DNA from 3 places in the Streptomyces lunalinharesii genome. Region 1 is predicted to be linked to each of the others. Evidence: riboswitches for the same ligand, from Rfam matches in the RefSeq annotation. Region 1 holds a riboswitch; each other region holds the start of a gene.

Region 1 (3,269 bases):
GACGACCGCGGCCCGGACGCCTTCCCCAGCTGCGCGGTGAAGGCCGGACTGACCAAGGGCGGCCGCAAGCCCGCCGTCGACCCCGGCGCCACCACCCGGCCCGCGCCGCGCCCGTCCCACGGCCACACCGGCACCGGCGACCCCTCCGACACGGCCGGGGACCAGGATCAGGCGGGCCCGGCCGGCAGGACCCCCGCGCCGTCCGACGGCGCCTCCGCCGGTTCCGACACCGGCACCGGTGCCGACGCGGGTGCCGACGCCGGTACCGACGCCCCGGACGCGCCCCCGGTGACCCCGGACCCGACGGACTCCTCGTCCGCCACTCCCGCCCCGTCCGACTCCGCGACGCCGGGCGACTCCCCTTCGGGGAAGCCGTCCGACCCGGCGTCCCCCTCGCCGTCCGACCCGGCCGACCCCGGTGCCCCGGCGTCCCCGTCGGACTCCGCCGGACCCGACCGGCCCGCCGAGCCGGGCACGCCGCCCGCCGCCGGCAAGCACCGCGGCACGCCGGACGACGGCACGGACCCCGCCCAGGACCGGGACGGCGGCAGCGGCCGGCATGCCTCGCGCGGCGGGGAGACGCCCCGCACGCCCCCGGCGAAGACCGACAGCTACCGCGTGCGCGCCGGTGACAACCTGTCAGCCATCGCGGACCGCCATGACCTGCCGGGCGGCTGGCCGGCGCTCTACCACCGCAACCAGGGCGTCATCGGCGCCGACGCGGACCTCATCCACCCCGGCCAGCTGCTCGATCTCGGCCGGACACAGGGGTAGTTACCGGCAGTTCGTCGTTTTTCGCGGCGTTCCGTAAAAGTGAGATATGGCTCTCGTTGCGGGGGGCGGACCCCGGTTCGCCCCCCGTTCTCATACCGGTGCCGACCTGCGGAAATGACCACCGCGATGATCAAAAACGGTCAACTTGGTTCAGAAGATGGGGTTTGAACACCAACGGGATTACTGATTACGGTCAGGACCGCTCGCCAAAGCGGGCCCTTCGATCGCACGCCGAGTCCTGCCGGCGGTCGGAGTCGACGACGCGCAAGCGCCGAAGGCAGGAGCGGGGGACCCAAGGTAAGTGCCGACCCCGCCCGTGAGAACGGGTCAGTCGGCTTGGGGTGAAGTCGCGTGTGCAGCACACGCGGCCGGGCAGCTCACACGGCCCGAACCCGACAGCTCACCTCGTAGGCGTCGGTGAGGAAACGAACGCACGATGCTGATCAACAAGGGCAAGCACCGCCGCAGCTCCAAGGCCGTCCGCGTCGCCACCCTGGCCGGTGTCGCCGGCGCCGCCGTCGCCGTCCCGCTGATGGGTGCCACCTCCGCTTCCGCCGCCTCGGTCGCCACCTGGGACAAGGTCGCCCAGTGCGAGTCCGGCGGCAACTGGTCGATCAACACCGGTAACGGCTACTTCGGTGGCCTGCAGTTCTCGAACTCCAGCTGGGCCGCCGCCGGTGGCACCCAGTACGCGGCCCGCGCCGACCTGGCCACCAAGTCCCAGCAGATCGCCGTCGCCGAGAAGCTCCTCGCCATCCAGGGCCCGGGTGCCTGGACCTGCGCCGGCGCCGGCAACCTGACCTCCGGTGGCCCGGCCGCCAACGTCGACACGTCCGGCGGCGCCACCGTCAAGAAGAGCCAGGGCGCCTCCGAGGCCCGCAAGCAGACCGAGGGCACCACCAAGAAGTCCGCCCCGGTCCGCGAGAAGGCCGAGAAGGCCCAGCCGGCCCCGCAGCAGTCGCACCGCTCCGGCGACACCTACACCGTCAAGGCCGGCGACACCCTCGCCAAGATCGCCAAGGCGCACGGCACCCACTGGAAGTCGCTCTACGCGGCCAACAAGTCCGTCGTCGGCGGCAACCCCAACCTCATCTTCCCGGGCCAGAAGCTCAGCATCTGAGCCGTCCCGGTTGCCGAGAGAGCTGCCCCGCTGTGGCGCGTACCCCCGAGCGCGCCACGGCGGGGCTTCTCCGTTCCCGGGCCCCGGAACCCCACCGCGGCCCGGCCGTCCCGCCTGGACCGCCCCGGCGACCGTCCTGACGTGCACCGATCCCGGTGCCCCGCCGACGGCCCGGCGCGACGTTCCCCGCTCAGCGAACATTGCCCGCAAACCTCCCGTGAACTGGGCTTTTAGCCTGCTTGTTGGGGTTTTTCGTCCCACGGAGCGGGCCACAGGCGAGCGGATCCGTCCGAGGCCGTTAGGCTCATGCCGAGAACTCCAGACACCCACGAAGGAGACAACGTGCCGTCCATCGACGTCGTCGTAGCCCGCGAAATTCTCGACTCGCGAGGTAATCCCACGGTCGAGGTCGAGGTCGGCCTCGACGACGGCAGCACCGGCCGTGCCGCGGTGCCGTCCGGCGCCTCCACGGGTGCCTTCGAGGCCGTCGAGCTGCGGGACGGCGACCCCAACCGCTACCTCGGCAAGGGCGTGGAGAAGGCCGTCCTCGCCGTCATCGAGCAGATCGGCCCGGAGCTCGTCGGCTACGACGCGACCGAGCAGCGGCTGATCGACCAGGCGATGTTCGACCTGGACGCCACCGACAACAAGGGCTCGCTGGGCGCCAACGCCATCCTCGGCGTCTCCCTGGCCGTCGCGCACGCCGCCTCCGAGGCCAGCGACCTGCCGCTGTTCCGCTACCTCGGTGGCCCGAACGCGCACGTCCTGCCCGTCCCGATGATGAACATCCTGAACGGCGGCTCGCACGCCGACTCCAACGTGGACATCCAGGAGTTCATGATCGCCCCGATCGGCGCGGAGTCCTTCTCCGAGGCCCTGCGTTGGGGCGCCGAGGTCTACCACACCCTCAAGAAGGTGCTGAAGGCCAAGGGTCTGGCCACCGGCCTGGGCGACGAGGGCGGCTTCGCCCCCAACCTCGGCTCCAACCGCGAGGCCCTGGACCTGATCCTGGAAGCCATCAAGGAAGCCGGCTACGCCCCCGGCCAGGACATCGCGCTCGCGCTGGACGTCGCCGCCTCCGAGTTCTACAAGGACGGCAAGTACCAGTTCGAGGGCAAGGAGCGCTCCGCCGCCGAGATGACGGAGTACTACGAGGAGCTGGTGGCGGCCTACCCGCTGGTCTCCATCGAGGACCCGCTGTTCGAGGACGACTGGGCCGGCTGGAAGGTCATCACCGACAAGCTCGGCGCCAAGGTCCAGCTCGTCGGCGACGACCTCTTCGTCACCAACCCCGAGCGCCTGGCCCGCGGCATCGAGGAGGGCTCCGCCAACGCCCTCCTGGTCAAGGTCAACCAGATCGGTTCGCTGACCGAGA
Region 2 (3,269 bases), on a different contig from region 1:
GGCGCCGGCCTCGACCAGCTCCCCGTAGGTGCCGGGGGGCCCGTCGGGGACGTACCGGTAGCTGTACCGGTCGGGGTGGAGGCACAGCCCCGCCGACGTCCCGACCTCCAGGAGGGCCAGCGGCTGCGGCAGCCGGGCGAGCAGGGGCAGTAACGCGGCACAGCGGGCCGGCTCGTTGGTCTGGGTCGCGCGCTGCATGATCACCGCGCGGACCTCGTCCCAGTGCCGGACCGTCCACTCGCGCCACCGCCCGTACGCCGCCTCGCCGCGCGGCCCCGACTCGGCGTGCGGGCCGTCCAGGTAGCGCACCGCGGCGAGCAGCAGGTTCGGCTGCTGTTTGTTCCCCGAGGGCAGCGAACGGGCCAGCAGTTCGCAGATCTCGTCGTCCTGGCCGATCCGGGCGGAGAGCTCCTCGTGCGCGTCGGACCGGCCCCGCGCCTCGTACCAGGAGAACTCCCGGTACCGAACCGCCACGTCCCGTGGGGTGTTGACGGTGTTTCCGGTGTGTCCGGCGTTTCCGGTGTTTCCGGTGTTCGCGACGTTGACGACCATGAGGCGACGTTACCGTCCTCACGTTCCGTAACTGTGGGGCGGCCCTCCGCATAACGACTGGCGCACGATCGCCGCGAGATCGTTTGGCGATGTCGCTCCAACTCGCCCTGTTTGCGGCCGGACTGGGGGTAAAAGTCCACGCCAGAGCTTGTTCGGGGGGCTTGCGGAACCCTCGCGGATTCGTGGGAACGCTTGGATTTCCCGCACCGTCTCTATTACTGTCCGATAACGGAGCGCGGTCGTCCCAGCCGTCGCCAATGGCGGCACCGCGCGCCGGCGCCGAATCCTGCACGCGCTGTTCCCGCACCTCCAGAACGACCTTGAGCCACCCGCCCGAGCCGGCCTTCCGCACGGCGCGACCCGCGTCCTCGACCCGAGTCGAGTCGCCCGGATCGGCCGGTTCCGGGGGTCCTGTCGGATCCGCCTGGAATTGCTTGGAATTGAGTCGAGGGAACCGGGGAACCACCAACTTGGGGTGAATCGGGCGCCTCTCGCCAGGGGGCGCCGGTAGGAGACCTTCCTGCTCCGAACCCGTCAGCTAACCCGGTAGGCGAGAAGGAAGGAAAGGAGTGCGCCCCCGTGGCGTCCAACAGGCCCGCCCCTCATGCTCCGTCCGCGTACGGCCTCCGTGGTCCCACCGACTTCGGCGGCCCCGCCGCCTTCACCGTTCCCACGACTGCCGGTGATCCCGCCGGTGCCGGTGTTCCCTCCGGTGCCGCTGTTCCCGCCGCTGTGAGCGGTTCTGACGGCGGCGGCGCGTTTGCTGGTGCCGGTGGTTCCGTGGACGGTGCCGCTTCCGGCGAGGCACCCCAAGTCCTCGCGTCGTACGGCCAGTTGCCGGGGCGGCGATCCCTCGGTGAGGCGTTCTCCCACGACCTGTTGGCCCCGTACCCGTCGCCCGAGGGCGCGCCGGCGGACGCGCCGGGCGGTACCGAGCCGTCGGCCGGCCCCGCCGGTGAGGACGTCGGCGACGCAGGCCTGCCGGCCGACGAGTCGGCCGCCGGCGACGCATCGGCCCGCCCGGTCCGCGGCAAGCACCGGGTGGCCAAGCAGCGCAGCGGCGGGCTGGCGCGCGGCGGCACGGTGCTGGGCGTCGGCGTGATCGCGGCGGTCGGCGCGAGCGGGGTGGCCGCGGCCGAGGACCGGCCGCCGGTGCCGATATCGGTGCCGGACCCCGCAGGCGCCCTCGACGACGCCCCCGGTGCCCTCCAGGACGCCGGCCCCCGCGCGGCCGACGCCGGTGCCGCGCCCGTCGCGACGCCCGCCGGCGCGGACGCCGCGGCCTCCGCCCCCGCGGGGCCCTCCGCCCCCGTCAGCCCCGCCGCGTCCCACCCACAGGGCGACGCCGCCACCGCTGGCGGCGCACCGGGCGCGGGGCCGGCCGAGGCGCTGCGCCACCGCATCCTGCAGCAGGCCGACGGCCGAGCGGAGGCCGCGGAGCCGGCGGCGGAGGCGGGCAGTGGTGCGGAGGCCGGGCCGGGCTCCGCATCGGACGCCGGGCCGGCATCCGGCCCAGCGCCCGCCACGGCGCCCGCCACGGCATCCGGCTCAGCGCCCGCCACGGCATCCGCGCCGGCTGCGCCCGCGTCGCAGGCCCGTCCGGCGGCGTCGGAGGACCGGCCCGCCGACGGGGCGAGGACCTCCGTCGCCCCGGTCTCCTCGTACACCCTCGCCACCGGCTTCGGGCAGGCCGGCGACCGCTGGGCCGCGGACCACACCGGACAGGACTTCACGGCCCCGACCGGCACGCTGGTCAGGGCGGTTCACGACGGCACCCTCACCCAGGCGGGCTGGGCCGGTGGCTACGGCTACCGCATCGTCCTCACCCTCGACGACGGCACGCAGCTCTGGTTCTGCCACCTGTCGTCGATGGTCAAGACGACGGGGCGGGTGCACGCGGGCGACGTCATCGGCCGGGTCGGCGCCACCGGGAACGCCACCACGCCCCACCTCCACCTGGAGGTCCGCCCCGGCGCCGGTGCCCCGACGGACCCGCTGCCCTGGTTGCACGACCGCGGGGTCACGGTCTGACGGCCGCCCGGTCGCGGGGGAGAGATTCCCCGCGACCGGGCGGGTGCGGAGGGAACAACTCCCCGCTGCCGGGCGTTGTCACGGAGCATGACCGTGACACACGCCCAGAGCTCCGCCCCCACGCCCAAGTCGCTCGGTTCGCTGTCCGTCTCCCCGCTCTGCCTCGGAGGCAACGTCTTCGGCTGGACCGCCGACGAGGCCGAGTCCTTCGCCGTGCTCGACGCCTACGTCGCCGGCGGCGGCAACTTCATCGACACCGCCGACGCCTACTCCTTCTGGGTGCCCGGCAACAAGGGCGGTGAGTCCGAAACCGTCATCGGCAACTGGACGGCGGCCCGCGGCAACCGCGACGACGTCGTGATCGCCACCAAGGTCGGCGCGCAGACCGACCTCAAGGGCCTGTCCGCCGCCACCATCAAGACCGCCGTCGACCTCTCCCTGAGCCGCCTCCGTACGGACTACATCGACCTCTACTACACCCACTACGACGACGAATCGGTCGAGGTGGGCGAGTTCCTGACCGCCCTCGACGACCTCGTCCGGGCCGGCAAGGTCCGCGAGATCGCCGCGTCCAACATCTCCGCGCAGCGCCTCCAGGAGTCGCTGGACTTCTCCGCCCGCGAGGGCGTGGCCCGCTACGTGGCCCTCCAGCCGCACTACAACCTGGTCTCCCGCGACACCTACGA
Region 3 (3,269 bases), on a different contig from region 1:
ATCTTGCGCCGCAGTTGCATGAGCAGGGCGGTGAGGTGGGGGCTGCCGGTGGCCTGGGCGAGCGTCTCGTGGAACCAGGCGTCCAGTTGGTACAGGTCCGCGGGGTGGCCGTGCCGGACCCGCTCACGACCGAGTCGCACGAGGCCGCGCAGCACCTTGAGGTGGGCGGCGCTGCGGCGGGTGGCCGCACGGGCGGCGCCCAGCGGCTCCAGGGCGGCCCGGATGTCGAGGAGGTCGACGGCTTCCCGTTCGGTGAGTTCGGCGACGCAGGCGCCCGCATGGAGGCGCGTGGTGACGAATCCTTCGGACTGCAGGGTGCGCAGCGCTTCTCGCACCGGGACCCTGGAGACGCCGTACCGCGTGGCGAGAACATCCTCGACCAGTCGGCTCCCGGGCGCGAGCACTCCCGAGACGATGTCGTCGCGAATCGCCGTGCACACCGCATGCGTGGAAATGTGACCTCGCATCGCCTGCGCCTCCACCGTCATCACCGGAAACCGCCGCCGTTCGACGATTTTCCCCGACTGTATTCGACCGGCGCGGATTTCCTCTCCGGAGTTCGAGAATTCATGGGCGCTTTTCGGACGACGGGCGGGGCATCATTCGGTCGGCGAGATGATGGCTGTCCGAAAGCGCCCGCGCAGCCCAGGGAAGCGCCGCCCGTCTTGGGGTAACAGCAGAGCCCCGGCCCACCAGGGTGGTGGGCCGGGGCTCCGGGGGACGGTACTGCGGCGGAGAAGTCGCGGTCGGATCAGACGCTGACGCCGTGCGCGCGGAGGTAGGCGATCGGGTCGATGTCCGAGCCGTAGTCGGGGCCGGTCCGGGCCTCGAAGTGGAGGTGCGGACCCGTGGTGTTGCCGGTGTTGCCGGAGAGGGCGATCTGCTCGCCCCGGGTGACGGACTGGCCGACCGTCACCCCGATCGACGAAAGGTGACCGTATTGGGTGTACGTGCCGTCGTTCATCCGGATCACGATGTTGTTGCCGTACGCGCCGCCCCAGCCGGCTTCGACGACGGTGCCGGACCCCACGGCGTGGACCGACGTGCCGGAGGCGGCGTGGAAGTCGATGCCGGTGTGGCTACCGGAGGACCACAGTCCGCTGGACGCCTTGTACCCGGTGGAGACGTAGGAGCCGGTCACGGGGGCGACGAAGGTGTTGAGGCGCTTGCGCTCGGCCTCGCGAGCGGCGCGCACCTTGGCCGCGCGCTCCTCGTCGGCCTTCTTCTTCACCTCGTCGGCCTTCTTCTTGGCCGCGTCGGCCAGCCGGACGGCCTCGGCCTCGGCCTTCGCGCGCGCCGCGGTGGCCTCGGCGGCCGCCTGCTGCGCGTCAGCCTGTGCCTCGATCCGGACGGCGAGTTCGTCGCCCATCACGACCGCCTGCTGGAGGCCGGTGTCATGGGGGGCCGACTCGTCCGTCGCGGCCAGCGCGGGCGACGCGACGGAGGCGACGACGCCGGAGGCGGCGAGGGTGGCTATGCCGGCGAGGTTGCGGGTGGTGCGAGCGGTGCGGCTCGCACGACGGTGCTTCCCGGTGGCACGGGTGAACGCCATGTACTGGCTGATCCTTTCCTTCCCTCTCGCCTACCGGGTTAGCTGACGGGTTCGGAGCAGGAAGGTCTCCTACGGACTCCTCCGGAGAGGGGCCCGATTCACCCCAAGGGACGGTTGGGTCCCCGGCTCCCCTGGCTCGCGCCGTACGGGGACTCGGCGATGACTGTCCGGTGCCACTGGTGTGGCGGACTTGTGACGAACAGCCGGACCGACGCTAATCGGGACAACTTTCAATCGGCAAACAGAACCGGATTTTTGTGCGCCACGCCACACGCGAATCGGGCAACCGACGCAACAAACCGGTCACCACCGGCCCGTCACAGTGACGACCGACCGGAGCCGCAGGCGCCGGCCCGGTAGCCCCACGGAGCGCACGAACGAAACGGCTCCCGTGGCAAGTGACCGCCACGGGAGCCGCTTTGTCGATGATTGACGAGCCGTCGGATGACGCCCCGTCACAGGGTGGGTCAGCCGCTGACGACCGTCACCTCGCCGATGCCCAGCGCCTTGACCGGCTCGGCGATCTGCGCCGCGTCACCGACCAGGACCGTCACCAACCGGTCCACCGGGAACGCGTTGACGACCGCGGCGGTCGCCTCGACCGTGCCGGTCTCCGCGAGCCGGACGTACAGCTGCGCCTGGTAGTCGTCGGGGAGCTGCTGCTCCACCTGGTCGGCCAGCGTGCCGGCGACGGCGGCGGAGGTCTCGTACTTCAGCGGCGCGACGCCGACGAGGTTCTGCACGGCGACGTCCCGCTCGGCGTCCGTCAGCCCCTCGGCGGCGAGGGTGCGCAGCACCGTCCACAGGTCCTGGAGGGCCGGCCCGGTGGAGGCGGTGTCCACCGACCCGCTGATGGCGAGCATGGCGGCGCCGGTCGCGCCCTCCGGGGAGGACGGCGCCGAGGAGCGCAGGACCTGCCCGAAGGACCGCACGCCGTAGGTATAGCCCTTCTCCTCGCGCAGCACCCGGTCCAGGCGGGAGGTGAGGGTGCCGCCGAGGCAGTACGTGCCGAGCACCTGGGCGGGCCACACCCGGTCGTGCCGGTCCGCGCCGATCCGACCGATGAGCAGCTGCGTCTGGACGGCGCCGGGGCGGTCGACGATCACGACGCGGCCGGTGTCGTCCGCGACGATCGGGGACGGCTTCTGCGGATCGGCGGTGGAACCCGTCCAAGCGCCCAGGGTGTCGGCCAGTGCGGCGTCCAGGTCGAGGCCGGTGAAGTCACCGACGATGACGGCGGTGCCGGTGGCGGGGCGGATGTGCGCGTCGTAGAAGGCGCGGACGGCGGCCGCGTCGATCCGGGCGACGGTCTCCTCGGTGCCCTGACGGGGCCGGGACATCCGGGAGGTGGCCGGGAAGAGCTCCTTGGACAGCGCCATCGCGGCCCGCCGGGCCGGGTTGGCCAGCTCGTGCGGGATCTCGTCGAGGCGGTTGCCGACCAGCCGCTCGACCTCCCCCTCTGGGAAGGCGGGGGCGCGCAGCGCGTCGGCGAGCAGGCCCAGCGCGCGCGGCAGCCGGGACGCCGGGACCTCCAGGGAGACCCGTACACCGGGGTGGTCGGCGTGCGCGTCCAGGGTGGCGCCGCAACGCTCCAGCTCGGCGGCGAACTCCTCCGCGGTGTGCTTGTCGGTGCCCTCGGACAGCGCCCGGGACATGATCGTGGCGACCCCGTCGAGGCCCTCGGGCTCGGCCTCCAGCGGGGCGACGAGGTTGATCT

Evidence for each region. Region 1 has a riboswitch for cyclic di-AMP ahead of ABD385_RS33590 (transglycosylase family protein). Riboswitches for the same ligand answer to the same signal wherever they lie in the genome.
Region 2: it holds a riboswitch for cyclic di-AMP, as region 1 does, so the genes downstream of both, ABD385_RS32940 (M23 family metallopeptidase) here and ABD385_RS33590 (transglycosylase family protein) in region 1, are expected to answer to the same signal.
Region 3: it holds a riboswitch for cyclic di-AMP, as region 1 does, so the genes downstream of both, ABD385_RS38995 (M23 family metallopeptidase) here and ABD385_RS33590 (transglycosylase family protein) in region 1, are expected to answer to the same signal.

Annotation. Positions count from the first base shown of each region.
Region 1 is NZ_BAAARK010000035.1:52,348-55,616, reverse strand. It holds gene ABD385_RS33595 (transglycosylase family protein) at 1-774, shown strand, start outside; cyclic di-AMP (ydaO/yuaA leader) riboswitch at 1,034-1,203, shown strand; gene ABD385_RS33590 (transglycosylase family protein) at 1,211-1,894, shown strand; gene eno (phosphopyruvate hydratase) at 2,201-3,269, shown strand, end outside.
Region 2 is NZ_BAAARK010000033.1:57,486-60,754, forward strand. It holds gene ABD385_RS32935 (DUF2332 domain-containing protein) at 1-552, opposite strand, end outside; cyclic di-AMP (ydaO/yuaA leader) riboswitch at 974-1,120, shown strand; gene ABD385_RS32940 (M23 family metallopeptidase) at 1,333-2,583, shown strand; gene ABD385_RS32945 (aldo/keto reductase) at 2,671-3,269, shown strand, end outside.
Region 3 is NZ_BAAARK010000062.1:18,457-21,725, forward strand. It holds gene ABD385_RS38990 (GntR family transcriptional regulator) at 1-467, opposite strand, end outside; gene ABD385_RS38995 (M23 family metallopeptidase) at 752-1,552, opposite strand; cyclic di-AMP (ydaO/yuaA leader) riboswitch at 1,565-1,721, opposite strand; gene ABD385_RS39000 (M16 family metallopeptidase) at 2,020-3,269, opposite strand, start outside.